One region of the Streptomyces sp. NBC_00252 genome, then DNA from elsewhere that is predicted to be linked to it. Evidence: riboswitches for the same ligand, from Rfam matches in the RefSeq annotation. Region 1 holds a riboswitch; each other region holds the start of a gene.
The links. Region 1 has a riboswitch for cyclic di-AMP ahead of OHT77_RS37985 (C40 family peptidase). Riboswitches for the same ligand answer to the same signal wherever they lie in the genome.
Positions count from the first base shown of each region.

Region 2: it holds a riboswitch for cyclic di-AMP, as region 1 does, so the genes downstream of both, OHT77_RS26285 (transglycosylase SLT domain-containing protein) here and OHT77_RS37985 (C40 family peptidase) in region 1, are expected to answer to the same signal.
Region 3: it holds a riboswitch for cyclic di-AMP, as region 1 does, so the genes downstream of both, OHT77_RS07445 (LysM peptidoglycan-binding domain-containing M23 family metallopeptidase) here and OHT77_RS37985 (C40 family peptidase) in region 1, are expected to answer to the same signal.

Region 1 is NZ_CP108087.1:8,557,989-8,568,416, reverse strand. It holds gene OHT77_RS37995 (ATP-dependent Clp protease proteolytic subunit) at 23-658, shown strand; gene OHT77_RS37990 (hypothetical protein) at 666-974, shown strand; cyclic di-AMP (ydaO/yuaA leader) riboswitch at 1,314-1,493, shown strand; gene OHT77_RS37985 (C40 family peptidase) at 1,497-1,970, shown strand; gene OHT77_RS37980 (ATP-binding protein) at 2,056-2,514, opposite strand; gene OHT77_RS37975 (helix-turn-helix domain-containing protein) at 2,727-3,596, shown strand; gene OHT77_RS37970 (DUF397 domain-containing protein) at 3,606-3,830, shown strand; gene OHT77_RS37965 (8-amino-7-oxononanoate synthase) at 3,872-4,999, opposite strand; gene bioB (biotin synthase BioB) at 5,147-6,361, shown strand; gene OHT77_RS37955 (adenosylmethionine--8-amino-7-oxononanoate transaminase) at 6,354-7,646, shown strand; gene bioD (dethiobiotin synthase) at 7,648-8,397, shown strand; gene OHT77_RS37945 (helix-turn-helix transcriptional regulator) at 8,394-10,428, opposite strand, start outside.
Region 2 is NZ_CP108087.1:5,956,730-5,967,157, forward strand. It holds gene OHT77_RS26275 (LacI family DNA-binding transcriptional regulator) at 1-880, shown strand, start outside; gene OHT77_RS26280 (HAD family hydrolase) at 987-1,793, shown strand; gene OHT77_RS26285 (transglycosylase SLT domain-containing protein) at 1,858-2,337, opposite strand; cyclic di-AMP (ydaO/yuaA leader) riboswitch at 2,341-2,512, opposite strand; gene OHT77_RS26290 (CocE/NonD family hydrolase) at 2,776-4,770, opposite strand; gene OHT77_RS26295 (peptide MFS transporter) at 4,788-6,293, opposite strand; gene OHT77_RS26300 (polyprenyl synthetase family protein) at 6,498-7,508, shown strand; gene OHT77_RS26305 (COG4315 family predicted lipoprotein) at 7,516-8,037, opposite strand; gene OHT77_RS26310 (LolA family protein) at 8,455-9,672, shown strand; gene OHT77_RS26315 (ABC transporter ATP-binding protein) at 9,723-10,428, shown strand, end outside.
Region 3 is NZ_CP108087.1:1,705,428-1,715,855, reverse strand. It holds gene ispG (flavodoxin-dependent (E)-4-hydroxy-3-methylbut-2-enyl-diphosphate synthase) at 1-1,147, shown strand, start outside; gene dxs (1-deoxy-D-xylulose-5-phosphate synthase) at 1,174-3,081, shown strand; gene OHT77_RS07470 (aspartate aminotransferase family protein) at 3,078-4,463, shown strand; gene OHT77_RS07465 (helix-turn-helix domain-containing protein) at 4,524-5,156, shown strand; gene OHT77_RS07460 (DUF6126 family protein) at 5,153-5,278, shown strand; gene OHT77_RS07455 (tyrosine-protein phosphatase) at 5,324-6,121, opposite strand; gene OHT77_RS07450 (alpha-galactosidase) at 6,292-8,364, shown strand; cyclic di-AMP (ydaO/yuaA leader) riboswitch at 8,667-8,829, shown strand; gene OHT77_RS07445 (LysM peptidoglycan-binding domain-containing M23 family metallopeptidase) at 8,834-9,745, shown strand; gene OHT77_RS07440 (SGNH/GDSL hydrolase family protein) at 9,991-10,428, shown strand, end outside.

The DNA.
Region 1 (10,428 bases):
CCCGCCAGAGAGAGGTCACGCCATGACCCGACCGTCCGCCCGCCATGTCCTGCCCGAGTTCACGGAGCGCACCAGCTCGGGCCACCGGACCCTCGACCCGTACTCGAAGCTGCTGGAGGAGCGGATCGTCTTCCTCGGGACACCGATCGACGACATCTCGGCGAACGACGTGATGGCCCAGTTCATGCGCCTCGAGTACCAGGCGCCCGACCGGGACATCTCGCTGTACATCAACTCGCCCGGCGGATCGTTCACCGCGATGTCCGCGATCTACGACACCTTGCGGTTCGTCAGCTGTGACGTGGAGACGGTCTGCCTGGGGCAGGCCGGCTCGTCCGCTGCGGTGCTGCTGGCGGCGGGCACGCCGGGCAAGCGGTCGGCGCTGGCGGGTGCGCGAGTGGTGATCCACCAGCCCTCGCTGCCGGAGCCGATCCAGGGTCAGGCGAGTGATCTCGCCATCCAGGCCGAGGAGTTGGCGCGCACCCGGTCCCAACTCGAGTCCCTGCTCGCCCTGCACACGGGCCGGACGGTGGAGCAGGTGAGCGCGGACATCGAGCGCGACCGCATCCTGGATGCCCAACAGGCCCTGGAATACGGGCTGGTGGACCGGATCGTGACGACCCGCAAGACCTCGCTCGCCGAGCCGGGCGGGGAGTGAGCCGACGATGCTGCCGCCGGAACTGCCGCCGTTGCCCGCACTGACGCGCGCCGAGGGCGAGTTGATCGACCGTTATCTGGATGTGGCCGACCTGCTGGGCCGTATCAACCCGGCGCACGACGGTGACACGTACCGTGGTCTGAGGGCCGCTCAGGCGCTCGTGGCGAAGGCCGCCGAGCTGCGGGACGCGCTGGCGCTGATGCACCAGCGGGGCGAGACCGAGCTGCACGCCCCCACCCTGGCGCGTGCGCTGCGCGTGCTGGACGGGGAGCGCCGCACGGCGCGGGTCACCATCCCCGCGCCCTCCGACAGTTGAGGGACCGGGAGCCGTCCCGGGCGGAGGCGAAACGAGCCGAACGGCGTACCCCCGATCGGCGTAGTCGTTCCTCCGTCCGCGAGGCGTCCCGGGTTGCGCAACACGCGTAGTCCGGAGGGCTCCTGAGGTGTTCCGGTGCTGGTCCGAGGGGTGCACCCGCGTCGACACCCGCTCGAACACGGGGGTGTCCACCCGAACGGGTGAGTGGTGAGTAACCCCACAAATCCCCGGTTCCGTTGGGATTTTCGGACATGCATAGGTGAAGATCCCTGTCTGACGACAAGACCCCGCCGCAGCGGCGGGGCGATCCGGGCGGACGCCGAGTCCTGCCGCCACCCGGATGACAGGTCGACAGGATTGCATCGGCAGGAGTGGAGGACCCAAGCACGACGGGTCGCCGGGACGGTCACGCCATGACCGGGTCGAGCAGCCCTTGGGGTGAAGCCGCGTCAGCGGCCGGGCAACTTCGCCAGCCCGAATCCGACAGGTCATCCTTCACAGGCGGCTGACGAAGGGTTGCGCATGACTGCGCTCAATCGTGTCCCGTCGCTGATGGTCAGGGCCGGTACGGCCTCGGCCTTCGCCATCGCCGCCGTGGGCGGCTCCGTCGTGATACCGGGCGTCGCATCCGACGCCGCGGCCGCGACACCCGCGACGAAGGCACTCCAGGTCGCGGCGTCCAAGAAGGGCGCTCCGTACAGGTACGGGGCCACCGGACCGGGCCGCTTCGACTGCTCCGGGCTCACGTTGTACTCGTACAAGAAGGCGGGCAAGAAGCTGCCTCGTACGGCTGCCCAGCAGTACAACAAGACCCACCACATCTCGGCCAAGAGCCGCAAGGCCGGGGATCTCGTGTTCTTCCACTCGGGCTCCAGCGTCTACCACGTCGGCATCTACGCCGGGAAGGGAAAGATCTGGCACGCCCCGAAGACCGGGGACGTGGTGCGGCTGCAGAAGATCTGGACCAAGAGCGTCTGGTACGGCCGGGTCAGCTGACCCGCGCTGAATCTCCCGAGGGGGTGGCGGCCACCTGACGGGCCGCCACCCCCTCGGGTGTCCGGAGGCCCTTCAGGAAGCCGTTCTACGGCTCCTGCTGGCCCGCGGCGGTCACCGGCCGGGCCGGGACGGTCCAGGGCACCTCGACGGAGACGGTCTTGCCGCCCTCGCGGGTGGGCCGGACCCTGAGTTTGCCGCCGCACTCCGCGGTCAGCCAGCGGATGATCACCATGCCCCGGCCGTTGTCCTGCTGGACGGCGGCCGGCAGGCGTTTGGGGAAGCGGGGGTGGCTGTCGGTGACCCCGATGCGCAGGTGTTCGTCACGCTCCAGCTCGATGTCCACCGTGAAGGTGGGTGACTGGCCGAAGGTGTGCTGTACGGCGTTGGTGGCGAGTTCCGACACGATGAGACGGATGGTGTCGGCGGCCTCCGTGTCCGCCGGGAGGCCCCATTCGACCAGGGTTCCGACGACATAGGTGCGGGCGGCGGACACCGAGGCCGGATCGCTCGGCAGAGTGACGGATGCTTCCAGATGGTCTGCCATGGCGCGGTCGTCCCTTTCCCGCGGGACCGGTGTCCGTCACGGCGCGGATGGTTCGAGTACGGTCCCGGACTGGTGCTTCTTCGCCAGACTGCCATTAGCTCGGCGGTAACGGTGCCGATCCACCAAGATATGCATATATCTGTCGCTCGAAGCGGTGAACTCTGCGACCTCAGACCGTATTTGGGCGGCTCGGAAGGAGTAAGGAGAAACCCATGCAGTACGGTCCCGCGGTGCGCCGCCGGAAACTGGGCGCCGAACTCCGCGCGTTGCGTGCGGAGGCGGGGCTCACCAGCGGAGAGGCGGCCCGGCTCGTGGGCTGGCACCAGTCGAAGGTGAGCCGGATCGAGACCGGGGCGAGTGGCGTGAAACCACCTGACGTCCGGTTACTTCTGGACGCCTATCAGGTCGGTGACCCACAACTTCGGGACATGCTCCTGGTGCTCGCGGGCTCCGACGACGTCGGCGGCCGGCACCACTGGTGGCACGCCTATCGCGGTGTACTCCCGCCCGCCTACCGGGACTTCATCAGTCTGGAGTCACAGGCCAGCACGCTCCGCACCCTGGAGACCTCGGTGGTCCCCGGTCTGCTGCAGACGCCGGAGTACGCACGGGCGGTGACCCGGGCGGCCGTGGGAGGCCCCGACAACGACGGGCCCGAGCGGCTCGACGCGCTGGTGCAGGTGCGGATGGCCAGGCAGGACGTGCTGCGCGCCGATCCGCCGCTGGCGCTGAGCGTGGTCCTCGACGAGGCGGTGCTGCGCCGCGAGGTGGGCGGTCCCGGTGTGATGGCCCGTCAGCTGGACCGGCTGGTGGAGGCGGCACGGCTGCCCCAAGTCCGGCTCCAGGTACTGCCGTTCGCCGCTGGGGCGCACATCGGCATCACCGGGCCTTTCGTTATTTTCTCCTTTCCGAGCACTTCTGATCTGGACGTGGTTGTTCTCGACCACTTGACGAGTAGCCTCTACCTCGAACGGAAAGAAGACCTAGAGGCCTACAGCGAGGCCTTCAGCACCCTTCAGTTCCACGCCCTTTCGCCCGAGGATTCGTCGGATTACATCGCCGGGATAGGTGACGGCGCGTAAGGAGGCACCATGTCTGCACTGCCTCGGAACGTACCTTCCAGTTCTGAACTGTCCGGTGTGCGGTGGCTGCGCAGCAGCTACAGCACGGGAGCGAACAACTGCGTCGAGGCGGCTCGTCCGCGCTCAGGCCCCCGCGCGGGGCTGCTCGCCGTACGCGACTCGAAGGACCCGCAAGGACCCGCCCTGCTGTTCTCCCCCGAGAGCTGGACGGGGTTCCTCACCGCGTTCCACTGATCTGTCCGCCCGTCAGCGACGCACGGCCGTGTCACGCCGACTCATGGTCGCGTCTCGCCGATCACACGTACAGCGCGTTCGATCTCGGCCCCGGAGAGGTCCGCTCGGGCGGTCAGCCTGAGCCGTGAGATGCCGTCGGGCACGGAAGGAGGACGGAAGCAGCCCACGGCCAGCCCTGCCGTACGGCAGTCGGCCGCCCACTGCACGGCCGCCTCCGGGGACGGCGCACGCACCGAGACCACGGCGGCGTCCGGACGTACCGCTTCCAGACCCGCCGCGGTCAGCCGCGTGTGCAGATCACCCGCCACGGCGCGCGCCCGGGCAGCCCGCTCGGGCTCGCGCCGCAGCAGGGTGAGCGCCGCGAGTGCCGCACCGGCCGCGGCGGGCGCGAGCCCTGTGTCGAAGATGAACGTCCGCGCCGCGTTGACCAGATGGTCGATGACCCGCGCCGGCCCGAGCACGGCACCGCCCTGGCTCCCCAGCGACTTGGACAGCGTGACCGTCACGACCACGTCCTCGTCGCCCGCGAGCCCCGCCGCGTACGGCGCCCCGCGCCCGCCGTCGCCCAGTACCCCGAGCCCGTGCGCGTCGTCGAGCAGCAGCCCCGCGCCGAACTCCCGGCACACCTCGGCGAACGCGCCCACCGGTGCCGCGTCGCCGTCCACGGAGAACACCGAGTCGGACACGACGACGGCCTGCCCGTCGTGCGTCCGCAGCGCCTTGCACACCCCGTCCGGATCGGCGTGGCCTACGACCTGGGTGGCGCCCCGCGCCAGCCGGCAGCCGTCGATGAGGGAGGCGTGGTTGCCCGCGTCGGAGACGATCAGCGAGCCGTGCGGCGCGAGCGTGGTGACCGCGGCGAGGTTGGCCGCGTAGCCGGAGGAGAAGACGAGGGCTGCCTCGAAGCCGGTGAACTCGGCCAGTTCTCGCTCCAGTTGAGCATGCAGTTCGGTCGTCCCGGTGACGAGCCGCGACCCGGTCGACCCGCCTCCCCAGGTCCGCGCCGCGTCGGCGGCCCCCTCGACGACCTCGGGGTGATGGGCCAGGCCCAGGTAGTCGTTGCTCGCGAGATCGAGGAGCGGTGAGTCGGCGGGACGGGGCCGCAGGGTCCGTACGAGCCCGGCGCGGCGGCGCTGCTCCGCCTGCTCGTCGATCCAGCCGAACGCCATGGTTCCTCCGGGGCTTTTGTAGGCAGTGCACAGACACTAATCGGACGACCGGCCGCCCATGGTGTGGTGATACCCACACCCCCAGCTCCATGTCTTGTGCATTCTCTCCTTGGCCGCGGGCGGTCCCGTAGGACAGGATCGGGCCTCATGGACCTGCTGAACACGCTCGTGGACAAGGGGCTTCGGCGCGAGCTGCCGACCCGCGCGGAAGCTCTCGCCGTCCTCTCCACCTCGGACGACGACCTGCTGGATGTCGTGGCCGCGGCCGGAAAGGTGCGCCGGCACTGGTTCGGCCGACGGGTGAAGCTCAACTATCTCGTCAACCTCAAGTCCGGCCTGTGCCCCGAGGACTGCTCGTACTGCTCGCAGCGGCTCGGCTCGAAGGCCGACATCCTGAAGTACACCTGGCTGAAACCCGACGACGCCTCGAAGGCGGCGGCGGCCGGTGTGGCGGGTGGCGCCAAGCGGGTCTGCCTGGTGGCCTCCGGCCGGGGTCCGACCGACCGGGACGTGGACCGGGTCGCGGGCACCATCAAGGCGATCAAGGACCAGAACGAGGGCGTCGAGGTGTGCGCCTGTCTCGGTCTGCTCTCCGACGGCCAGGCCGACCGGCTGCGCGAGGCCGGCGCGGACGCCTACAACCACAACCTCAACACGTCCGAGTCGACGTACGGGGACATCACCACCACCCACACGTACGCCGACCGCGTCGACACCGTGCAGAAGGCGCACGCGGCGGGCCTGTCCGCCTGCTCCGGCCTCATCGCCGGCATGGGCGAGACGGACGAGGACCTGGTCGACGTCGTCTTCTCCCTCCGCGACCTGGACCCCGACTCGGTGCCGGTGAACTTCCTGATCCCGATGGAGGGCACCCCGCTCGAGGCCGACTGGCACCTCACCCCGCAGCGCTGTCTGCGCATCCTCGCGATGGTCCGCTTCGTCTGCCCGGACGTCGAGGTCCGCATCGCGGGCGGCCGTGAGGTCCACCTGCGCACGATGCAGCCCCTCGCCCTGAACCTCGCCAACTCGATCTTCCTCGGCGACTACCTCACCAGCGAGGGCCAGGCCGGCCACGCCGACCTGGAGATGATCGCGGACGCGGGCTTCGAGGTGGAGGGCGCGGGCGAGGTGACCCTGCCGCAGCACCGGGCGACGGCGGGCGGCTGCGGGTCTCACGAGGGCGCCGGCTGCGGATCGCACGAAGGTGCCGGCTGCGGCGGGCACGAGGGCGCCGGAGTCTGCGGTTCCGCTCCCGCTGCCGCTGCTGCGGCCGCCCCCGCGCCGCAGGTCGACGAGCTGCGCCGCGACCTGGTCTCCGTACGCCGTCGAGGTGCCGGAACGGACATCGCGCCCAATGCCTGACCCGATCGGCCGTCTGCCCGTCCCGGAGCTGCTGGAGCTGGACCGGCGGCACGTCTGGCATCCCTACGGTCCGATGCCGGGCCGGCAGGAACCGCTCGTCGTGGAGTCGGCGAGCGGGGTGCGGCTCCGACTGGCGGGCGGCGGGGGCGAGTTGGTCGACGGGATGTCGTCCTGGTGGTCGGCGATCCACGGCTACAACCACCCCGTGCTCAACGAAGCCGCGCGCGAGCAGCTCGGCCGGATGAGTCATGTGATGTTCGGCGGGCTCACCCACGAGCCCGCCGTACGGCTGGCGAAGCTCCTTGTCGACATGTCTCCGGACGGCCTGGAGCACGTCTTCCTCGCCGACTCGGGTTCCGTGTCGGTCGAGGTCGCGGTGAAGATGTGCCTGCAGTACTGGCGCTCGCTCGGCCGCCCGGCCAAGCAGCGCCTGCTGACCTGGCGCGGCGGCTACCACGGCGACACCTGGCAGCCGATGTCGGTGTGCGACCCCGAGGGCGGGATGCACGAGCTGTGGTCGGGGGTGCTCCCGAGCCAGGTGTTCGCGGACGCGCCACCGGCCGAGTACGAGGAGTCGTACGCCGACCATGTGCGCGAGCTGATCGGGCGGCACGCGCACGAACTGGCCGCCGTGATCGTGGAGCCGGTGGTGCAGGGCGCGGGCGGGATGCGGTTCCACTCCCCCGCGTATCTGCGGGTGCTGCGCGAGGCGTGCGACGCGCATGACGTGCTGCTGGTGTTCGACGAGATCGCGACGGGTTTCGGCCGCACGGGCGCGCTGTTCGCGGCGGAGCACGCGGCGGTGACGCCGGACGTGATGTGCGTGGGCAAGGCGCTGACCGGCGGCTACATGACGATGGCGGCGACGCTGTGCACGTCACGCGTGGCCGAGGGCATCTCGCGGGGCGACGTACCGGTCCTGGCCCACGGCCCGACCTTCATGGGCAATCCGCTCGCGGCGGCCGTGGCCTGCGCCTCGCTCGAACTCCTCCTGAACCAGGACTGGTTGGCGGAGGTCAAGCGCATCGAGTCGGGCCTGCGAGAGGGGCTCGAACCGGCGCGGGAGATCCCCGGCGTCCAGGACGTCCGCGTCCTCGGCGCCATCGGCGTGGTCCAGCTCGACCACGCCGTCGACATGGAGGCCGCGACGGACGCGGCCGTCCGCGAGGGCGTGTGGCTGCGGCCGTTCCGCGACCTCGTCTACACGATGCCGCCGTACGTCACGGGCGACGCCGACCTCGCGCGGATCACCCGCGCGGTGTGCGCGGCGGCACGGGAGGGATGACATGCCGGTACTGGTGATCACAGGGACGGGCACGGAGGTCGGCAAGACGATCACCACGGCCGCGGTCGCCGCGGCGGCGCTCGCGTCCGGCCGCACGGTGGCCGTCCTGAAGGCCGCCCAGACGGGTGTACGGCCGGACGAGCGCGGGGACGCCGACGAGGTCGCGCGGCTCGCGGGCGTGGCGACGGCGGCCGAACTCGCCCGGTATCCCGAGCCGTTGGCCCCCGGCACGGCGGCGCGCAGGGCCGGCCTCGCGCCGGTACGCCCGCACGAAATCGCCGAGGCCGCCCAGAAGTTGGCCACCGAGCACGATCTGGTGCTGGTCGAGGGCGCGGGCGGGCTGCTCGTACGGTTCGACGCGGAGGGCGGCACGCTGGCGGACGCGGCGCGGCTGCTGGACGCCCCGGTCCTGGTGGTGGCGTCGGCGGGCCTGGGCACCCTGAACACGACGGAACTGACGGCCCGTGAACTCCGCACCCGGGGGCTCGACCTGCTGGGCGTGGTGATCGGCAGCTGGCCCGACAGACCTGACCTGGCGTCCCGTTGCAATGTGGCGGACCTGCCTGAGGTGTCGGGGGCGCCGCTGCTCGGGGCGCTGCCGGAGGGGGCGGGGACTCTGACCCCGGCCGACTTCCGTGCGGCGGCGCCGAGTTGGCTGGCGCCACTACTCGACGGGACGTGGGATGCGGACGGGTTCGGGGACCGGGAGGCACCGCCGTCCTGGAGCGCCGACCCGACCCCGGCCGTCTAGGAGGCCTCCCCTTCGGCCAGCAGCCGCACCAGTTCGATACGCGAGCGGATGCCCAACCGGCTGAAGACACCGCGCAGATGGTGGTCGATCGTGCGCGGGCTGAGGGCGAGGCGGACGGCGATCTCCCGGTTGGTGGCGCCCTCGGCTGCCATGCGGGCGACCATCAGTTGCTGGGCGGTCAGGCGGGTGGTCGGGGCGAGGTCCCCGGATGCGGGCAGGGCGGTCGCGGCCACCGGTGTGCCCAGGGCGCGGAGTTCGGCGCGGGCCTGGGCGGCGCAGTGCGGGGCGCCGAAGGACTCGAAGGCCTCCAGCGAGGTGTGCAGGCGGTCGCGGGCCTCGGTCCGTCGGCGCAGTCGGCGCAGCGCACCGCCCAACAGCAGCTCGGTGCGGGCCCGTTCGAAGTCACGGGTGCCGCGTGCGTGCAGGTCGAGGGCGATGCGGTAGTGCTCGACGGCTTCGGCGCCGGGTACGAGCAGGGCGCGGCAACGGGCGCTCAGGGCGAGGTCGTCGGGGCTGCGGACGGCGCGTGCCCAGCGGTCGTAGTCGGCGTGCGCGACCCGGGCGATCCGGGTGTCGCCGCTGCGGGCGGCGGCCTCGACGTAGTGCGGGGTGGCCAAGTGCCGTATCGCCCGGTGGCCGTGGCCCGGCCCGAACCCGGCGAGCGCGCGCAGCCGGGCCGCGGCGGCGGCGAACCGGCCGCTGCTCAGGTCGAGATAGGCGAGGGCCCACTGGGCGAGGGCTGCGGGCAGCCCGAGCCCCCGTCCCAGGGCGAACGCGCGGGCGGCGGCGGCCCGTTCGCGGCACACGTCCGCGTCGCCGGTGAGCGCGGCGAACATGGCGAGCGCGGCCTGCAGATGGCAGGCGCCGTTGTCCTGGCCGGTGGCGTGGGCCTGCCACAGGGCGTCCGCCGCGGCCGTCTCGGCGGCCCGTGGACGCCCGGTCCAGAACTCGGCGTACGCCCGGAACTCCATCGCCTGCGCCACGATCACGGTCGTACCCCGCGCCCGCGCCGAGGCCGCCGCGCGCACGGTCGCGGTGGTGGCACGGGTGTGGTCGCCGAGCATCAGCGCGGCGATCCCGGCGTGGATGAGGAGGGTGGGGTCACCCCCGGGCCCGCACCGGCCGGCGGCGGCCTTGAGCAGATCCCGCGCGTCCTCGTACCGCCCCTCGCACGCGGCGGCCAGTCCCCCGAGCGTGCCGTGCGGCACGATCCCCACCCGAGCGGCGACAGCCGCCGCCTCCCGGCACCGTCTCAGGTCCCCGGTGTAGACGGCGGCTTCGGTGGCGCGGGCGAGGAGGTGAACGGCGAGGTCGGGGGCGGGAGTTCGGGGGGTGGCGGTCAGGCGGGGTACCTCTGTCACCGGGGACGTCGGTCTCAAGTCGGCGTCGGATTGCGCCAGTTCACGCCGCATCACCGCCGTCACCAACGCGTCGAACGCCTCCGCCGCGTTCCCCGACCGCAACGCGAACACCCCGTTCAGCGCGTCGCTGTCCGTCGCGGCCGCGAGTCTTCGGGCGCGGTCGCCCTCGCCGGACTGCCAGGCGTCGGCGGCGGCGCGGTTGAGGAGGCGGGCGTGTTCGTGGGGGTCTCGGGTGAGGGTGGCGGCGCGTTCGACGAGGGCGCGGGCGAGGGTGTGTTCGCCGGCGGCGCGTGCGCGGTGGGCGGCTGTGCGGAGTTCCGCGGTGAGCCGGACGCTGGGGCCGAGCGCGCCCGCGCCCCGGTGCCAGGAACGTCGCGGGGTCTCCCCGTCCGCGCGCAACACCCGTGTCAGCAACCGGTGTACGTCCCTACGGTCGGCCGCCGACCCGGTCTCGTACGCGGCGATCCGCGTCCACGCGTCGCGGAACACCACGCCACCGGCCGTCCCTTGAGCGATCCCGGCCGTCTCGGCGGCGTCCAGACACCTGGTGTCGAGCCGCCCGGCGGCGACGGCCCGGAGGAACGCGTGGGTGGCGACCGGGTACTGGTCCGCCGCCGCGAGCAGCAGAAGCAGCCGGGTGTCGTCGGGCAACGCACGGATCTCCCGGCGG
Region 2 (10,428 bases), 2.6 Mb from region 1:
CAGGAAGACGGGCTACGTCGTCAACCGGCACGCCCGCTCCCTGAGCACCGGCCGCTCGGACTCGGTGGCGTTCCTCCTCACCGAGCCGCAGGAGAAGTTCTTCGAGGACCCCAACTTCAATGTCCTGCTGCGGGGTTGCACCGAACACCTGGCTCGCCACGACATCCCGCTGCTCCTGATGCTGGCGTCGTCGAAGGACGACCGCCGCCGCCTCACGCGGTACATCACCTCGGGCCACGTCGACGGCGTCCTCCTCGTCTCCAACCACAGCGGCGACCCGGTGGCGGCCGAACTCCGGTCCGCGGGCATCCCGTTGGTGGCCTGCGGCAAACCCCTCGGCACGGCCTCCAAGTACAGCTACGTGGCAGCGGCCGACCGCGACGGCGCCCAGGAAATGGTCCGCCACCTCATCGCCCGAGGCCGCCGTCGCATCGCCATGGTCACCGGCCCACTGGACGCCCCCGGCGGCCCCGACCGCCTGGCGGGTTACAGGGACGTCCTCACCGAGGCAGGCCTCCCGCACGACCCGACCCTCGTGGTCGAGGGCGACTACCGCCGCACGGGCGGCGAGGAAGCGGCACGGCGCCTCCTCGCCCAGGCCCCGGACATAGACGCGGTCTTCGTGGCCTCGGACCTGATGGCCCTCGGAGTGGTCAACACCCTCCAGAAATCGGGCCGTTCGGTCCCGGATGACATCGCTGTCGGAGGCTTCGACGACTCGGCCGCGGCCACCTCCATCACCCCGGCCCTCACCACCATGCGCCAGCCCTACGACCGCATCAGCGCCGAAATGGTCCGCATGCTCCTGGCTCAGATCGCCGGCGAGGACACGGCCGGCGTGATTCTGCCTACGGAACTGGTGGTACGGGAGTCGGCATAACGGCCGTAATTGTCAAACCAACCGGAACTCGGGTCAACGCATGTGAAGGCAGGAGCCGTCCGGTTCGTGTCGAGTCGGGGGGGCTTTCCATCCGTATTCTCTGATCATGGCCGCACCCCTCGCATATGCACTGATCGCCACCGACCTGGACGGGACGCTGCTGCGCGGTGACGACACGCTCTCCGACCGGTCCCTCGCCGTGCTCGCGCGGGTGGCGGCGGCCGGTGCCCGGCATCTCGTCGTCACCGGCAGGCCCGCGCCGAGGGTGCGGCCCCTGCTGGACGACCTCGGCTCCAAGGGGCTCGCGGTGTGCGGACAGGGCGCGCAGTTGTACGACGCCGGCGCGGACCGTCTGCTCTGGTCGGTCACCCTGGACCGGGAGTTGGCGGAGACGGCGCTCGGGAAGATCGAGGCGGAAGTGGGCCAGGTGTACGCGGCGGTCGACCAGGACGGTGTCGACGGCCTCACGCTCATCGAGCCCGGCTACCTGATGCCGCACCCCACGCTTCCCTCGGTGCGGGTGGGCCGGCGGGACGACCTCTGGTGCGAGCCCATCAGCAAGGTGTTGCTCCGTCACCCGGACCTGGCGGACGACGAGTTGGCGGCCACGGCCCGCTCGGTGGTCGGTTCGCTGGCCTCGGTCACCATGTCGGGCCCCGGCACCGTCGAACTCCAGCCACTCGGCATCACCAAGGCGACGGGACTGGCCCTGGCCGCCCGCCACTTGGGCCTGACCCCCTCCGACACCATCGCCTTCGGCGACATGCCGAACGACATCCCGATGTTCGACTGGGCGGCGCACGGGGTGGCGATGGCCAACGCCCACCCCGAACTCAAGGCGGTGGCGGACGAGGTGACGTCCTCGAACGAGGACGACGGCATCGCGGTGGTGCTGGAGAGACTGCTCGGCTGAGCCCTGAATGGCCCCGCAGGGGCACATTCAGGGGCGCGGGGCTGTTTCTCTTTGCGGCTGTTTTCTAGTAAGCGCCGTACACGTTGTCGATGGACCCGTACACGGCCGCCGCGTAGTTGCAGGCAGCGGTGATGTTCGCGACCGGGTCGTACGGGTCGAACGAAGTCCCGGCCACGTGATACGCGTTGAACGTCGGGTCGATCACCTGGAGCAGCCCCTTCGACGGCGTACCGGCCGCCGCGTTGGAGTCCCAGTTGTTGATCGCGTACTGGTTGCCGGACGACTCACGGATCACGTTCCGGTAGATCCCGTTGTACGTACCCGGAATCCCCTTCTGCGCCATGATCGCGAGCGACTCCCGGATCCACCCGTCAAGGGTGTTGGGGTACCCGGCGAGCGTGGTGGAGGCGGCGGTGGTCGACGTGGTGGCCGCGGACGCGGTGGTCGCACCGACGACGGGCAGGGCCAGGATCGCCGCACCGGTGCCGGCGATGACGGCACGGCGGACGAGGCGGGCACGGCGGGACTGAGCGGTTGCAGGCATGACGAGGTTCCTCTCCGTCGCCTGCGAGGTGAGCTGTCGGGTTCGGGCTGGGAGGTGCCCGGCCGCGCCCTTGCGGACGTGACTTAACCCCTAGCCGTCCCGGTCGCGATGACCGGTCCGGCGACTTACCTGGTTCCCCCGCTCCTGCCGTGCGAGAAGTTCGTGACTGGGATGCCGGGCGGCGGCAGGATTCGGCGTTCCGCTCGACAGGCCGGGAAACTATGCGAGAGCACATGTCCGGAACAAGTGGCGGAATCACACCTAACCCCTATTGACCTTGGTCTGAGGCGTATGGGGCGCTTGATCCTTTGCAGGAGCCAAGGGTCAACTGTCAATCGCCGCAAGGGGAAACGCGGGCAGACCGGGACACAGGTCGCGCACAGAAACGCGTGACCCAACTCACGAGAGGATTAAGAACGGCAAATCGGGCATTCAACCTCAACTGGCAGTTCTCGGAATCCTTTTCTCCCAGGTGCGATGGAAGATCACTTCTCCACCCTCGGTGCAGATGACCTCATTTGAGGTAAGAAAGTCCGTTTCGTCGCAGGTGATCTCCGACCGGGTCCGCACGCTCGTGTCCCAGCCGAGCTCCGGCCGGTGCAGCCGGATCGACCATTCCGAGAGGGTGCGCGCGGACAGCGGATCGGACTCGTCGATCGTGTACGTCTCCAGCGCGTCCTCGGTGAACTCCAGCCCGTCGGGATACACCCGCGTGCCGCCGTACCGGGGGTCGACCTCGAGCCGCCACTCGCCCTTCGCCACATCCCGCACGATCAGTCGCTCGGGCCGCGGTTCGTCCAGCGTGGCCGGGTAGTTGACCCCGAGCGGCTCGGCCTCCTCGGGTTCGTCGAAGTGGATGTCGTCCGTCAACTCCTGCTCCCGCACCGGGAGTTCGAGCGCGCTGCCCTCGGGGTCCAGGGTGAAGCCCGCCGCGGACTCCGGCTGCGGCCAGATCCACGGCCAGTACGCCGACGACACCGCGAGCCGGATGCGGTGCCCGGGCGGGAACGCGTGCCCGATGCCGTTCAGCTCGAAGGTGACGTCCTCGGTGGTCCCCGGCGTCCACGGCACCGCCCGGTCCCGCCCGTGCCGCGCCGACAGGTTGAGCACGCCCCGGGTGACCAGGGTCGAGGAGCCGTCGGGGGCGACGTCGCAGAGCCGGGCGATCACCTGCCCGCGCGGCACCTCGCAGGTCAGCCGCAGCCGTACCCTCGGTCGCCCCAGCACCCACGTCTCGGCCGGCACCTCGAACTCGAAGCACGCCGACCGCGCGTCCTCGTCCCGCTGGTCCGGCGGCAGGTCGGCGTCGTTCCCGAAGGGGAAGAACCGGCCCGCGTCCACCCCGGTGTGCATGGGGGAGCGGACGACCACGGGGGCGCCCCGGAGGCCGTACGTCGTCGTCTTCACGTGCGGCGAGGGCCACGCGGGCTCGCCGACCCAGCGGCCCGGGAGGGTGTCGTAGACCGTGGCCGGGGGATGCGAGTCGCTGACGTAGGCCCGGAGGAGGGGGTCGGTCAGGACGCCGGTGTCCTTGTCCTTCAACCAGTGGTCCCACCAGCGGAGGGTCTCCTGGAGGAAGCCGATCGCGGGGCCGGGCGGGAGGCCGCGGTCCGGGTACTGGTGCGACCAGGGGCCGATGAGGCCGCGTACGCGGTCCGGCGGGAGGTGTTCGACGAGCCGGATGACCGTGTCGCGGTACGGGTCGTGCCAGCCGCCGACCGCGAGGACGGCCGCGTCGATCGCGCCGTAGTCCTCGCAGACGCTGCCGTGCTTCCAGTAGTCGTCGCGGAGTTGGTGGGCGAGCCAGGTGTGGATGAACGGGTCGATCTCCGCCAGGCGGCCCAGCCACATGTCGCGCCAGACGAGGCCCGCGTACTCGGGGTCCGGCGGGCGGGCGACGAAGGCGAGCATGGTGGCCGCCCAGGCGTGCAGGTCGACGGCGAGGGCCGAACCGCCCATGTAGTGCACGTCGTTGTCGTAGCGGTCGTCCGTGGAGCAGACGGTGACGATCGCCTTCAGCGGCTCGGGGGCCAGGGCGGCGATCTGGAGGGAGTTGAAGCCGCCCCAGGAGATGCCGAACATGCCGACCTTGCCGGTGCACCAGGGCTGCGCGGCGAGCCAGTTGACGACCTCGACGCCGTCGGCGAGTTCCTGCGCGTCGTACTCGTCGCCGGGCAGGCCCTCGCTGTTGCCGTGCCCGCGCACGTCGACGCGGACGGAGGCGTAGCCGTGGCCCGCGTACCAGGGGTGGCGCTGCGCGTCGCGGGGCGCGGTCCAGTCGGTCAGGCGGTACGGGAGGTACTCCAGGAGCGCGGGGACGGGTTCGTCCGTCACCGGGCGCCACACGCGCGCGTAGAGCCGGGTTCCGTCCGCGAGGGGGATGCGGATGTCCTCGTGGGTCGTCTCGTGGGGGAAGGACGTACGGATGCGCATGAGGGGACCCCGCAGGTTCAGTGGACCGGGTGCATGGTGCGGCGCAGCCAGGGCGCGGCGGCCATCACGGCGAGGCCAGCGGCCACCGCGATCGCGCCGTTGACGCCGAAGTAGGCCGGTTTGGAGACGTCGTCGTAGAGCTTCACGGTCTGGGCCTGGATGCCGTTGGCGAGGGCGAGGGACAGGAACCAGAGGGACATGGTCTGGCTGGAGAAGGCGGCCGGGGCGAGCTTGGTGGTGGCGGACATGCCGGAGGTCTCCAGGAGGATGTCGCCGAGGCCGAGCAGGAAGTAGGAGCCGACGATCCACCAGGCCGACATGCGGTAGGCGTCGCCGGTGTGCCCGCTGGTCGGCAGGACCATCAGCAGGAAGGACAGGCCGCCGAGCACGACGCCGATCGCGATCTTGTTGGAGGCGTGCGGCTGGCTGCGGCCCATGCGGACCCAGAGCGCGGCGACCACGGGTGCGAGCCCGACCTCGAAGGCGCCGAGCGCGCTTGCGTACCAGCTGGCGGGGAAGTCGAAGCCGAGGATGGTGGTCTCGGCGTTCGAGGCGGCCAGCAGCATCATCGTCGAATACGCCTGGAACAGGATGAAGTTGAAGACCGTGGAGGCCAGGAACAGCACGATGTACGGGCGCAGCCGGCCGCGCTCCTCGGGGCTCACCCGGGGGCTCATGAACATCACCGCGAAGTACACGACCGGCGCGATGACGGAGATGACGGTGAGGAGGTCGACGAAGCGGCCCATCGTGAGCCAGCCGGCCAAGGCCAGTCCGGTCGCCAGCACGGCGGCGACCAGGATCCCCACGACGATCAGCCGGACCGCGCGGCGCATGGCGTCCGGGGCGAGCGCGAACTCGGCGGTGTTCCTGCGGCCGGCCAGGTGACGGCGGCCGGCGACGTACTGGATCAGTCCGAAGGTCATGCCGACCGCGGCGGCGGAGAAGCCCCAGTGCCAGCCCTTGTGGTCGCCGAGCCAGCCGGTGATCAGCGGGCCCGCGAAGGCGCCGATGTTGATCGCCATGTAGTAGAGCGCGAAACCGGCGTCCCTGCGTTCGTCGTCGGTGCGGTAGAGCTTGCCGACCATGGTGGCCACGTTGGGCTTGAGCAGGCCGGTCCCGGCGCTGATCAGGCCGAGGCCGACCCAGGTCATCGTGGGGGTGGGCACCGCCATCGCGTAGTGCCCGCAGGCGATGAGGATGCCGCCCCAGAGCACCGCGCGGTACGAGCCGAGGATGCGGTCGGCGAGCCAGCCGCCCGCGACCGAGACGAGATAGACCAGCGTTCCGTAGGCTGCCGACACGGATGCGGCCGTTCCGGACGACATGCCCATGCCGCCGTGCGCGACGGTATCCGCGAAGTAGAGGACGAGGATGGCCTGCATGCCGAGGAACGAGAACCGCTCCCAGACCTCGAGCCCGGAGAGCGTGAGCAGGCCCCTGGGCTGGCCGAAGAAGGCGTGGTCGTCCTCGGGCGGCGGTTCGTTGTCGGGCTGGGCTTCGAGCGCGGTTCGAGACACCATCCACTACTTCCGCGTAAGTCGATAAATATCCGTTCTTATCAGGTGATCAAAAACATACCGGTCGTGATCCGATACCGCCCGTGCTGGACGGGTGGGCGGCATGGGTGATCGAAAGCCGACCGGATACGCTGACTTGAGTGATGGCAGCGACCTATCGACAAACCGTGTGACCGCCCAGGGACACCAGCAGACAGGAGACCCCTCGTGACCGTCGTCGGGCCGTTCGGGCTGAGCGTGCGGGACCAGGCTCTGGAAGCCGATGTCCAGGCCGGATTGGCGGCAGTCGAGGAGGGTCTGCTCGAAGCCACCAAGAGCGAGGTCCCCTTCATCACGGAGGCCGCCCAGCACCTCGTGCGCGCGGGCGGGAAGCGGTTCAGGCCGCTCCTCGTGATGCTCGCCGCCCAGTTCGGCGACCCGTACGCGCCGGGTGTCGTGCCCTCGGCGGTCGTCGTCGAGCTGACCCACCTCGCCACGCTGTACCACGACGACGTCATGGACGAGGCGGCCGTACGCCGCGGGGTGGAGAGCGCCAACACCCGCTGGGGCAACTCGCTCGCGGTCCTCACCGGCGACTTCCTCTTCGCGCGCGCCTCGCACACCCTGGCCGACCTCGGCCCCGAGGCGGTCCGCGTGCAGGCCGAGGCGTTCGAACGGCTCGTCACCGGCCAGATCCTGGAGACCGCGGGACCGTCCGACGGGCGCGACCCGGTCGAGCACTACCTCGACGTGCTCGGCGGCAAGACCGGCTCCCTGGTCGCGGTCGCCTGCCGCTTCGGCGCGATGATGTCCGGCTGCGACGACACCGTCGTGGACGTCCTCACCCAGTACGGCGAGCGGCTCGGCGTCGCCTTCCAGCTCGCCGACGACGTCCTGGACATCGCCTCCGACGGCCACGAGTCCGGCAAGACCCCGGGCACCGACCTGCGCGAGGGCATCCCCACGCTGCCGGTGCTGCGCCTGCGCGAGCGGGCCGACCGGCTCGGTCTCGCCGAGGACATCGCCCTGTGCGAGTTGCTCGACTCCGACCTCACGGACGACGCCCGGCACGCCGAGGCCCTCACCCGGCTGCGCGCCCACCCGGCCCTGGAGCAGGCCCGCCGCGACACCGTGCGGTACGCGGAGGACGCCCGCTCGGCTCTCGCCCCGCTCCCGGAGTGCGACGCGAAGGTCGCCCTCCTGGAGATGTGCGACGCGGTGGTGCACCGGGCGGGCTGAGGCCCGTTCAGTAGCCGCCTCCCATGCCGGAGGCGGCGTTCGTCACGGCCTTCGCTCCGCTGGGCGTCACCGCCCACCAGGTGCCGTCCACGCCCTGGCCGTGGGCCTGCTTCGGCTTGGTGTCCTTGTCGTAGCGGTACAGGGGCCACCCGGCCAGCGTGAGCTGTGAGCCCCCGCCGGTGCGCTTGACCGTGGAGACGAGGTTCTTGTGGATGCCCTTCACGGTCACGGAACCCTTGACGGTCGCCGCGGGCCAGACCACGGCGCAGGTGCCGTAGCAGCTGACCTTCGTGGGGTGCACCGAGTCCGCGTCGAAGCGGTAGAGGACGTACCCCTTGCTGTCGGTCACGACCGTGCCGAGCTTGGCGACCTTCGCGGTCATGAGGGTCGTCCCGGTGGTGGCCGCGGCGGGCGTCGCGTGCGAGGCGCCGCTCGCGCTGCCGCCGCCGCTTCCGCAGCCGGCGAGCGTGAGGGTGAGGACCGCGACGCCCGTGGCCGCGTATCCGGTGAGGTGCTTGGTGGCGTGCATGGCGACCCCTTTGGTCGATGCGATGGTCCGCGTGGTGGGTCGGCGCGGTGTGATGCCACCTATTTGTACGTATTTGAGTGGTATGCGACTCGATGTGACGCGCATCACTTGGCGGAGGACGCGGGTCCGGTTGCTGCGGCCCCGCCGTGCTCCGATGCGGTGCCCGCGGCGTGTTCACCTCGTGCTGCGGGGAACCCTTACGGGTCGGGGGAGTTGGCGGCTCCGGGTGTCATACCGCAGGAGTACGTGGAGTTGCCTCCCCGGTCTGACGCTTACGGGTGACGGATTTGGTCAGATGGAGAACACGGAAAACACCACTCCTCACCGATTCGGGTGAGAATGGCGGCTCAGGGTGGGACGACCATGGGACGAGTACAGGACGGACCGGCCGCCGCCGACGACGGAGGTAAGGCAGACATGGCACCGTACGAAACCGACGACAGCACGGACGCCGGCGAGGTCGAGGACCTCCGGTCCGGGCGGCGCAGGGCGGCGCGGTACATCGTCCCGGTCACCGTGGTGGGGGTGGCGGCGGCGACCATCGGACTGGTCCCGGCGCTCGCCGACTCCGGCGACCCGAATCTCCCCAAGGTCACCGCGCAGCAGCTCCTCGACAAGATCGCCAAGTCGGACGTCCAGCAGCTGTCCGGCACCGTGAAGATCAGCACGGACCTCGGCCTGCCCGACCTCGGCGGCCTGGAGAGCAGCATGCTGTCCGGGGCTACGAAGTCCGGCGACGGCTCCTCGGCCGACCCGTCCGCCAAGCTCACCGAGCTGGCCACCGGCACCCACACCCTGCGCGTCGCGGCCGACGGCCCCGACCGGCAGAAGGTCTCCCTGCTGGAGAACGCGGCGGAGTACAGCCTCATCCACAACGGCAAGGACGTCTGGGGCTACGACAGCAAGTCGAACGAGGTCTACCACGGCACGACCGCCGCCGGTGGCGCCAAGAGCGACGAGACCCGGGCCACGCCCAAGGGCCTCACCGACGAGGCGCTGAAGTCGGTCGACGACACCACCTCGGTCACGGTCGACGGCACCGAGCACGTCGCGGGCCGCGACGCCTACAAGCTGCTGATCAAGCCCAAGCAGTCCGGCACGACGGTCGGCACGATCAGCGTCGCGGTGGACTCCAAGACGGGCCTGCCGCTCAAGTTCACGCTCACCCCGGCGAGCGGCGGCGCGGCCGTCGTCGACGTCGGCTTCACCCAGCTCAGCCTCGCCAAGCCGGCCGCCTCGACCTTCGACTTCAAGACGCCCAAGGGCGCGAAGGTCACCACGGAGGACGGCGCCACGAAGGCGACCCCGGACCACGCGGCCCCCTTCGGTGACAACGGCAAGGCGGACAAGGGCCTCGGCAAGGGCGCCGACGAGCCCACCGTCATCGGCAAGGGCTGGAACTCCATCGCCACCTTCGACACCGGCGGCCAGGGCATCCCGACCGGCTCCTCGGCCGGCGGCGGCGACCTCGGCGGCTTCCTCGGCTCGCTCGGCGACCAGGTCAAGGGCGACTTCGGCAAGGGCACGGTCTTCTCGACCCGCCTGGTCAACGCCCTGGTCACCGACGACGGCAAGGTCTACGTCGGCGCGGTCACCAAGAGCGCGCTGGTGAAGGCGGCCGATGCGGCGAAGTGACACCGGCGGTCGACCAACTGCCGTAGGGGGACGAGGAATTGAGGGAGCCGATGGGCGAACCGTCCGCTGAGGTGCAGGAATACGGAGTCGCGGGCGGCGGTGTCATCGCCACCCGCGGGCTCACCAAGCGCTTCCGCGGCGGGCAGCTCGCCGTGGACGGTCTCGATCTGACCGTCCCGGCGGGCAGCGTCTTCGGCTTCCTCGGTCCCAACGGCTCCGGCAAGACCACCACCATCCGCATGCTGATGGGCCTCATCGAGCCCACCTCCGGCACGGCCCGCGTCCTGGGCCGCCCCATGCCGAGATCCGTCCGCACGGTCCTGCCGCACGTCGGCGCCCTGATCGAGGGCCCCGCCCTCTACGGCTTCCTCTCCGGCCGCGACAACCTGCTTCGCTACGACGCCGCCGACCCGACCGCCGACCCGCGCACCCGGCGCGCCCGCGTCGCCGCCGCGCTGGACCGGGTGGGGCTCACGGCCGCGTCCGGGAAGAAGGCGAAGGCGTACTCGCTGGGGATGAAGCAGCGGCTGGGGCTCGCGTCCGCTCTGCTCCAGCCCCGGCAACTGCTCGTCCTGGACGAGCCGACCAACGGGCTCGACCCGCAGGGGATGCGTGAAATCCGGTCCCTGATCCGGGAGTTGGCGTCCGACGGGACGACCGTCTTCCTCTCCTCCCACCTCCTCGACGAGATCGAGCAGGTCTGCACGCACGCGGCCGTGATGGCTCAGGGCCGGCTGATCACCCAGGGCTCCGTGA
Region 3 (10,428 bases), 6.9 Mb from region 1:
GTCCCTGGGCGTCCCCGAGATGCCGGTCCGGCCGATCGCCCCGCGACGTGTGTCGCGGCAGATCCAGGTCGGGCCGGTGGCGGTCGGGGGCGGGGCCCCCGTCTCGGTCCAGTCGATGACGACGACGCGTACGTCGGACATCGGCGCCACCCTCCAACAGATCGCCGAACTCACCGCGTCCGGCTGCCAGATCGTCCGCGTCGCCTGCCCCACGCAGGACGACGCGGACGCGCTGGCGACCATCGCCCGCAAGTCCCAGATCCCGGTGATCGCCGACATCCACTTCCAGCCCAAGTACGTGTTCGCCGCGATCGAGGCCGGGTGTGCGGCGGTTCGCGTGAACCCCGGCAACATCAAGCAGTTCGACGACAAGGTCAAGGAGATCGCGCGCGCCGCGAAGGACCACGGCACGCCGATCCGGATCGGGGTCAACGCCGGTTCCCTGGACCGTCGTCTGCTGCAGAAGTACGGCAAGGCGACGCCCGAGGCGCTCGTCGAGTCGGCCCTGTGGGAGGCGTCCCTCTTCGAGGAGCACGGCTTCCGCGACATCAAGATCTCCGTCAAGCACAACGACCCCGTGGTGATGGTCAACGCCTACCGGCAGCTGGCCGCGCAGAGCGACTATCCGCTGCACCTCGGGGTCACCGAGGCCGGTCCCGCCTTCCAGGGCACGATCAAGTCGGCGGTGGCCTTCGGGGCGCTGCTCAGCGAGGGCATCGGCGACACCATCCGGGTGTCGCTGTCCGCCCCGCCGGTCGAGGAGGTCAAGGTCGGCCTCCAGATCCTGGAGTCGCTGAACCTCAAGCCCCGGCGGCTGGAGATCGTGTCGTGCCCGTCCTGCGGGCGGGCCCAGGTGGACGTCTACAAGCTCGCCGACGAGGTCACGGCGGGTCTTGAGGGCATGGAGGTGCCGTTGCGCGTCGCGGTCATGGGCTGCGTCGTCAACGGCCCCGGTGAGGCGCGGGAGGCGGACCTCGGGGTCGCCTCCGGCAACGGCAAGGGTCAGATCTTCGTCAAGGGCGAGGTCGTCAAGACCGTGCCCGAGTCGAAGATCGTGGAGACCCTCATCGAGGAGGCGATGAAGATCGCCGAACAGATGGAGCAGGACGGCGTCGCGGCGGGGGAGCCGGCCGTCACCGTGAGCTGAACAGCACGGACCGAAGGGGGCCCGACGTGACGATCCTGGAGAGCATCCGTCAACCACGCGACCTGAAGTCGCTGTCCGAGGCGGAACTCGGCGAACTGTCCGAAGAAATAAGGGAGTTCCTGGTCCACGCGGTGGCCAGGACCGGTGGTCACCTCGGACCCAACCTGGGCGTGGTGGAGTTGACCATCGCGCTGCACCGCGTCTTCGAGTCCCCGGCCGACCGCATCCTGTGGGACACCGGCCACCAGAGCTATGTGCACAAGATGCTGACGGGGCGTCAGGACTTCTCGAAACTGCGCGGCAAGGGCGGCCTGTCCGGCTACCCCTCGCGCGAGGAGTCCGAGCACGACGTCATCGAGAACAGCCACGCCTCCACCGCGCTCGGCTGGGCCGACGGCCTCGCCAAGGCCCGCCAGGTGCAGGGCGAGAAGGGCCATGTCGTCGCGGTCATCGGCGACGGCGCGCTGACCGGCGGCATGGCCTGGGAGGCGCTGAACAACATCGCCGCCGCCAAGGACCGGCCGCTGATCATCGTCGTCAACGACAACGAGCGCTCGTACGCGCCCACCATCGGCGGCCTCGCCAACCACCTGGCCACCCTGCGCACCACCGACAGCTACGAACAGGTCCTCGCCTGGGGCAAGCGCGTCCTGCTGCGCACCCCGGTCGTCGGCAACACCATCTACGAGTCGCTGCACGGCGCGAAGAAGGGCTTCAAGGACGCGTTCGCCCCGCAGGGCATGTTCGAGGACCTCGGCCTCAAGTACGTCGGCCCGATCGACGGACACGACATCGGCGCCGTCGAGTCCGCGCTGCGCCGCGCGAAACGCTTCCACGGCCCGGTCCTCGTGCACTGCCTCACGGAGAAGGGCCGCGGCTACGAACCCGCCCTCGCCCACGAGGAGGACCACTTCCACACCGTCGGCGTGATGGACCCCCTCACCTGCGCGCCCCTCGCCCCCTCCAACGGACCTTCCTGGACCAGCGTGTTCGGCGACGAGATCCTGCGCATCGGGGAGGAACGCGACGACGTCGTGGCCATCACGGCGGCCATGCTGCACCCGGTCGGCCTCGGCAAGTTCGCCGCGAGGTTCCCCGACCGGGTCTGGGACGTGGGCATCGCCGAGCAGCACGCGGCGGTCTCGGCGGCGGGCCTGGCGACCGGCGGCCTGCATCCCGTCGTCGCCGTCTACGCCACGTTCCTCAACCGGGCCTTCGACCAGCTCCTGATGGACGTGGCGCTGCACCGCTGCGGGGTCACGTTCGTCCTGGACCGCGCCGGGGTCACGGGAGTCGACGGCGCGTCGCACAACGGCATGTGGGACATGTCCATCCTCCAGGTCGTGCCGGGGCTCCGCATCGCCGCCCCGCGTGACGCCGCCCAACTCCGGGCCCAGCTACGGGAAGCGGTCGCCGTCGACGACGCGCCGACCCTCGTCCGCTTCCCGAAGGAGTCGGTCGGACCGGAGATCCCCGCCATCGACCGGGTGGGCGGCCTCGACGTCCTGCACCGCGCCACGCAGACCCCCGATGTGCTGCTCGTCGCCGTCGGTGTGATGGCGCCCGTCTGCCTCCAGGCCGCCGAACTCCTCGAGGCGCGGGGCATCAACTGCACGGTCGTGGACCCCCGTTGGGTCAAGCCCGTCGACCCGGCGCTCCCCGGCCTCGCCGCCGAGCACCGCCTCGTCGCCGTCGTGGAGGACAACAGCCGCGCCTCCGGCGTCGGCGCCGCCGTGGCGCTGGCGCTCGGGGACGCCGAAGTCGACGTCCCCGTACGGCGGTTCGGCATCCCGGAGCAGTTCCTCGCGCACGCCAAACGCGGGGAGCTGCTCGCCGACATCGGCCTCACACCCGTCGAGGTCGCCGGACGGATCAGCGCAAGCCTGGCGGTCAAGGACACGAACGCCGGCACAGCCAAGGAGAAACCCGAATGACCAAGGAGTTCGACCTCACCGCGCTGCTGGCCGAGCGCGGAGCCGAGCGCTACGAGCTGCACGCCAAGTACCTCAACCACCAGCTCCCGCGCATGCTCCACACCATCGGCTTCGACAAGGTCTACGAGCGGGGCGAGGGCGCCTACTTCTGGGACGCCGAAGGCAACGACTACCTCGACATGCTCGCCGGGTTCGGGGTGATGGGCCTGGGCCGCCACCACCCCGTCGTCCGCAAGGCGGTGCACGACGTCCTCGACGCCCAGCTCGCCGACCTCACCCGCTTCGACTGCCAGCCGCTGCCCGGCCTGCTCGCCGAGCAACTCCTCACCCACAGCCCGCACCTGGACCGGGTGTTCTTCGGCAACAGCGGCACGGAGGCGGTCGAGACCGCGCTCAAGTTCGCCCGCTACGCCACCGGGAAACCCCGCGTCCTCTACTGCGACCACGCCTTCCACGGCCTCACCACCGGCTCGCTCTCGGTCAACGGCGAGGACGGCTTCCGCGACGGCTTCGCCCCGCTGCTGCCCGACACGGCCCTGCCGCTCGGCGATCTCGACGCCCTGGCACGGGAGTTGAAGAAGGGCGACGTCGCCGCGCTCGTCGTCGAGCCGATCCAGGGCAAGGGCGTCCACGAGGCGCCGCCCGGCTATCTGCGCGCCGCGCAGGAACTCCTGCACCAGCACAAGGCGTTGCTCATCGCCGACGAGGTGCAGACCGGCCTCGGGCGCACCGGCGACTTCTACGCCTACCAGCACGAGGAGGGCGTGGAGCCTGACTTGGTGTGCGTGGCCAAGGCGCTCTCCGGCGGCTATGTGCCGGTCGGTGCCACCCTCGGCAAGGACTGGATCTTCAAGAAGGTCTACTCGTCCATGGACCGGGTGCTGGTCCACTCGGCGAGCTTCGGGGCCAACGCCCAGGCCATGGCGGCCGGCCTCGCCGTGCTGTCCGTCATGGAGAACGAGCAGGTCGTCGCCAACGCCCGTGCCACCGGGGACCAGTTGAGGTCCCGGCTCGCCGCGCTGGTCGACAAGTACGAACTGCTCGCGGATGTCCGCGGCCGGGGCCTGATGATCGGCATCGAGTTCGGCAGGCCCAAGTCCCTGAAGCTGCGCAGCCGTTGGACCATGCTGCAGGCCGCGCGCAAGGGCCTGTTCGCGCAGATGGTGGTCGTACCGCTGCTCCAGCGGCACCGGATCCTCACCCAGGTCTCCGGCGACCACCTGGAGGTCATCAAGCTGATCCCGCCGCTGATCATCGGCGAGCGTGAGGTGGACCGGTTCGTAGACGCGTTCACCGCCGTGATGGACGACGCGCACAGTGGTGGCGGGCTGATGTGGGACTTCAGCAAGACACTGGTGAAGCAGGCGGTGGCCAACCGCTAGGTTTTTGCCCCTGAGGCAAGAAATTTGCCGCAGGGGCAAAAGTCCGGCTGAATGGAGGACATGAGCTCCTCCGAGACCGGGCCGGAACCGTCGGCAGGGCCGGCCGAAGACCTGCCGGCCACCGTCGCACCACAGCTCCGCGCGCTGCGCCGCCGCGCCTCCCTCACCCTGGAGGCCGCCGCCCGCTCCGCCGGGCTCTCGCCCGCCCATCTCTCCCGTCTGGAGACCGGGCAGCGCCAGCCCTCGCTGCCGATGCTGCTCGCGCTCGCCCGCATCTACGGTACGACAGTCTCGGATCTGCTCGGCGAGACGGCCACCGACCGGGACTCCGTCGTCCGCGCCGCCGACATGGAACCGACCCGCGCGGGCGGCTGGACCTACTGGCAGGCCGGGGCCCCCGGCCGCGGGATGCAGTCGCTGCGCGTCCGCATCCCGCACGGCTCCCAGGGCGACATCGTGCGCGTGCACCCCGGCGAGGAGTGGCTCTACGTCCTCACCGGCCGACTGCGGCTGCGGCTCGGCGACACCGCGCACATCCTCGCGCCGGGCGACAGCGCCCACTTCGACTCGCTGACCCCGCACCGCCTCGCCGCCGCCGACGAGGACGGCGTCGAGGTCCTGTTCGTCCACACCCTGCTGCAGAGCCCCACGGCCACCCTGTGCCTGGGCCCGATCACCGGAGAGACGTCATGAGCGGCAACAACATCGAGGACAAGTTCCCGCGCGCCCTGTGGATCCGGCTCATCATCTACATCGCCGTCGGCCACCTCTTCGCGGCCTTCATCTACCTGCTGTTCTCCGTGGGCGCCAAGTAGCCCGCGACGGCGGCCTGTTGAGCCGGGCCGGTAGCCTCGGCCGGTTCAGTCGAGCAGGCGCTCGCGCAGCCGCTCCCGGATCTCCGGGGTGATCCCGAGCCCCTGTTCCAGGTAGGCGTCCACGCTGCCCCAGGTCTCCTCGACGGTCTCGAAGGCCGCCGTCAGATATTCGGCGCGGGCGTCGAAGAGGGGGCTGAGGAGCTCCATCACCTCGGGGGAGTAGGCCGAGGCGGAGGAACTGCTGCGGCGCACCTTGTAGCGACGGTGCTTCGCGTTCGACTCCAGGTAGTCGGTCACGATCGCCTCGCGCTCCACGCCGAGGGCGAGCAGCGTCACGGCTATCGACAGACCCGCGCGGTCCTTGCCCGCCGCGCAGTGCATCAGCGCGGGGACGCTGTCGTCCGCGAGGGAGCGCAGCACCTGGGAGTGCTCGGCGGTGCGCTCCTTGATGATCGTCCGGTACGACGCGACCATGCGGGCGGCGCCCTTGCCGTCGCCGAGGATCTCGCGCAGCTGCTCCATCTCGCCGTCGCGGACCATCTTCCAGAACTCGGAGCCGTCCGCCGGGTCGCTCAGCGGCAGATTCACATTGCGCACACCCGGCAGCTCGACGTCGGGACCCTCCAGCTTCTGGTCCGACGCGTTACGGAAGTCGAAGATCGTGTGCAGGCCCAGCGAGCCGAGGAACGCGGCGTCCTCGTCGGTCGCGTGCGCGAGGTGGCCGCTGCGGAACAGCACCCCGTGCCGCACCCGGCGTCCGTCCACCGTCGGAAGTCCGCCCACGTCCCGGAAATTGCGCACTCCGGACAACTCCGGCTCGGTCGACGGAATCTGCTGCGTCACGAGGACTCCTCCCACTCGGCCCGACGACGCGGCTCACCGGCGGGCACGTTCTCGACGATACGACATGGGTTCCCCAGGCAATGAGTTGTCCACAGGCGTTGCCTCGCAGGCCCCGTGCCGTTGATGATGTTGGTGCTTGAGCGGACTTGTTCGAATCTGTGAGGGGCTTGATGTTGGAGATCGCCGAGAACGGCCGTACGTGGGTGCTGTCGGGCCCGACGAGCAGCTATGCCGTCCATCTCACCGAGCAGGACGAGCTGCTCCACCTGCACTGGGGCCCCGCGATCGCACTCGCCGACGCCGAGGAACTGGCGGCCCGGCCGCTGCCCGGCGCCTCCTCCTTCGAGTCGCGGCTCGACGGCCGCGAGGAGTACCCCGTCGAGGGTGGCCCCCGCTTCGCCCGCCCCGCCCTCTCCGTGCGCACGCCCGAGCGCCGCGGCACGGAATGGACCTTCGAGCGGTACGACACCGAGGGCGACGAGCTGCGGCTGCGCTTCCGGGACGGCGGCCTTGCGATCACGCTGCACTACCGGACGCGCGGTGACGTCGTAGAGCGCTGGACGACCCTCGGCAACGACGGGGCCGCGCCCCTGGAGCTGCTGCGTGCGGACTCCGCGACCTGGACGCTGCCCGAGCGCGAGGGCTGGCGGCTGTCCCAGCTGCACGGCCGGTGGGCCGCCGAGTCCCGGCTGGTGCGCTCCGACCTCACCTACGGTGAGAAGGTCATCGGCAGCCGCCGCGGCCACACCGGACACCAGCACCTCCCCTGGGTCGCCCTCGACACCGACGCGACCGAGGAGCGCGGCGAGGTGTACGGCTGCGCCCTCGGCTGGTCGGGGTCCTGGCGGCTCGCCGTGGCCCAACTCCCGGACGCGCGCGTGCAGATCACCGGCGGCGCCGGGTACGACGACTCCGGGCTGCTGCTCCTGGCGCCGGGGGAGTCCTTCACGACCCCGGTCTTCGCCGGCCTGTGGAGCGACACCGGCCACGGCGGCGCGAGCCGCACCTGGCACACGTACCAGCGGACGTACGTCATCCCGGACGCGGACCAGGACCGGCCGGTGCTCTACAACTCCTGGGAGGCCACCCAGTTCGACATCTCCGAGGACCAGCAGGAGGTGCTCGCGCGGCGGGCGGCGGCGGTCGGGGTCGAGCTGTTCGTGGTGGACGACGGCTGGTTCGGCGCCCGCACCAGCGACCGCGCCGGGCTCGGCGACTGGACGCCCAACCCGGACCGCTTCCCGGCAGGGCTCAAGCCCCTCGCCGACCGTGTGCACGCCCTGGGCATGCGGTTCGGCATCTGGGTCGAGCCCGAGATGGTCAACGCGGACAGCGACCTGTACCGCGCGCACCCCGACTGGGTGCAGTACCAGGAAGGACGGAAGCGGACGGAGTTCCGCAACCAGCTCGTCCTGAACCTCGCCCGCGAGGACGTCCAGGAGTACCTGTGGGAGCAGCTCGACGGGCTCCTCTCCAGCGCCCCGATCGACTACGTGAAGTGGGACTTCAACCGCTGCTTCACCGACGCGGGCTGGCCGGGCGAGGCCTACCCGCAGCGCCTCTGGGTGGATCATGTGCGCGCCCTGTACGGCCTGTTGGACCGGTTGCGGGAGGCCCACCCGGGCGTCGCCTTCGAGTCCTGCTCGGGCGGCGGCGGCCGGATCGACCTCGGCATCATGAGCCGCACGGACCAGGTGTGGACCTCGGACAACACCGACCCGCTGGACCGGCTCGCCATCCAGTACGGCTTCAGCCAGATCCACCCCGCGCGCGTGATGGCCGCCTGGGTCACCGACAGCCCCAACACCCAGCTCAACGGCCGGGTCAGCAGCCTGCGCTTCCGGTTCGTGAGCGCCATGGCCGGTGTGCTCGGCGTGGGCGGCGACCTCTCGGAGTGGACCGAGGAGGAGCTCGCCGAGGCCCGCCGCTGGGTGGACCTCTACAAGGAGATCCGGCCCCTCGTGCAGCACGGCGACCTGTACCGCCTGCGCCCGCCGACCGGTGGACTCAGCGCCGTGCAGTACGTCCGCGGCGACGAGACCGTCGTCCTCGCCCTCCTCCAGGCGCAGCACTACGGCGAGCCCCTCCCGGCGCTCAGGCTGCGCGGACTCGACCCGACAGTGTCGTACGAATGCCTCGAAACGGGCGAAGTGCACCGAGGGGCCGTGCTGTTGCACCACGGACTGCCGACCGGGCTGCGCGGTGACCTGGATGCGATGGTTCTCCGGCTGCGTCGCATCTGATCCTTCTGTCCCAATTGCAGCCTTCGTCCAACTCGCTCTGGAATAAAGGAACCTGAGAGTCGCGTACGTGAGCAGCGTCATATTCGTGACCGTGCGTCGTTCGTCATGTTCACGTAATTGACGTGCTTTTACAGGGGAATTGAAGGGCAGGGTCCTGGGGGAATTCACGGAGGGTGACTGTGAATTCCCACAAGGGATCACAAGAAACGCAAATCCGTGGAACCTCCTGCTTGTCCCTTTGCGTCTTCCTCGCTTACGTTCGCCACCAATCCGGACGGACGCCCAGTCCTGCCGCCGACCGGACTTCGCATCCACTCACCCGTATGCGGCAGGAGCGGGGGACCCACAGGTACGACGCCTGTTCCGGTCTCCGGAACGGGCTTGGGGTCAAGACGCGCCCAGTGCGCGGCCGGGCATCTCCAGCCCGAACCCGACAGCTCACCTCGCAGGCGCCGGAGAGGAATTCGTCATGCCCGCGAAGGGTAAACACCGCCGCCCGAAGCCCCAGCGCTTCACCCGCTCGATAGCCGTCGCCGGAACCGGCGGCGCGGCACTCGCCCTTCCGCTCATGGGAGCCACCGGCGCCCATGCCGCGACCACGACTTCCGCTCCGGAAAAGGCGGTTCAGTCCGTTCCGGTGGTCGAGAAGACGGCGACCGAGAAGTCCACCGCCGCCAAGTCGGCGCGCGTCACCACGTATTCGGTGAAGTCGGACGACTATCTCTCGAAGATCGCCGAGGAGCAGGACGTCACCGGCGGCTGGAAGAAGATCTATCAGGACAACCGCGAGGCCATCGGCGGCAACCCGTCGCTGATCCACCCGGGCCTGAAGCTCTCCCTCGGTGAGAAGGCCACGACGAGGGGGACGGACACGACCAAGTCGTCGACGTCGTCCGGCACTTCGTCCTCGTTCTCCTCTTCTTCCAAGAAGTCGTCGGCCACGCAGAGCGCCGACACCACCAGCACCTCCACCGGCTACGGCCTTCCCGTGACCGGCGGCACCATCGGCACCGGCTACCGCGTCGCCGGCAGCATGTGGTCCAGCGGCTACCACACGGGCGTCGACTTCGTCGTCCCGACCGGCACCACCATCAAGGCGGTCGCCGCGGGCACGGTCGTCTCGGCGGCCTACGACGGCGCCTACGGCAACGAGGTCGTCATCCGGCACGCGGACGGCGAGTACTCGCAGTACGCCCACATGTCGCAGCTCTCCGTCTCGGCCGGCCAGACCGTCACCGAGGGCCAGCAGCTCGGCCTCTCCGGCGCGACCGGCAATGTGACCGGCCCGCACCTGCACTTCGAGATCCGGACCACGCCGTACTACGGCTCGGACGTCGACCCGGTCGCCTATCTCCGCTCGCACGGGGTCACCGTCGGCTGACCCCAGGCCCCGACGCCACCCCCCCCACAGCACCGAAGGCCGGACCCCGATCCCCGGGTCCGGCCTTCGGCGTATGGCAGTTTCGCCGTCAACGTACCTGGTCAGAGAGTTATTCCGACTTTGGACAACCCTTTACAAGTGGCTTATCTCACCGTCCGTCAACCCCTTATTACGATCGCGTAGGTCACAGGCGAGGGTGAATTATGGTTGCCGTGGCTAACGATTCGAAGAGTGACAGCAGATCAGTGATCGGGTCGTACGTGGCGCTGGGGGACAGCTTCACCGAAGGCGTCGGCGACCCTGGGCCCGACGGCGCGATGGTCGGCTGGGCCGACCGGTTCGCGGTACTGCTCGCGGATCGCCGGCCCGAAGGCGACTTCGCGTACGCCAACCTCGCCGTGCGCGGAAAGCTGCTCGACCAGATCGTGGCCGACCAGCTCACCCGGGCCAAGGAGCTCGGCCCCGACCTGGTCTCCTTCAGCGCGGGCGGCAACGACATCATCCGCCCCGGCACCGACCCCGACGAGGTCGCCGAGCGTTTCGAGCGCGCGGTGGCCGACCTCACCGGCGCCGTCGGCACCGTCATGGTGACGACCGGCTTCGACACCCGCGGCGTGCCCGTGCTCAAGCACCTGCGCGGCAAGATCGCCACCTACAACGGACATGTGCGGGCCATCGCCGAC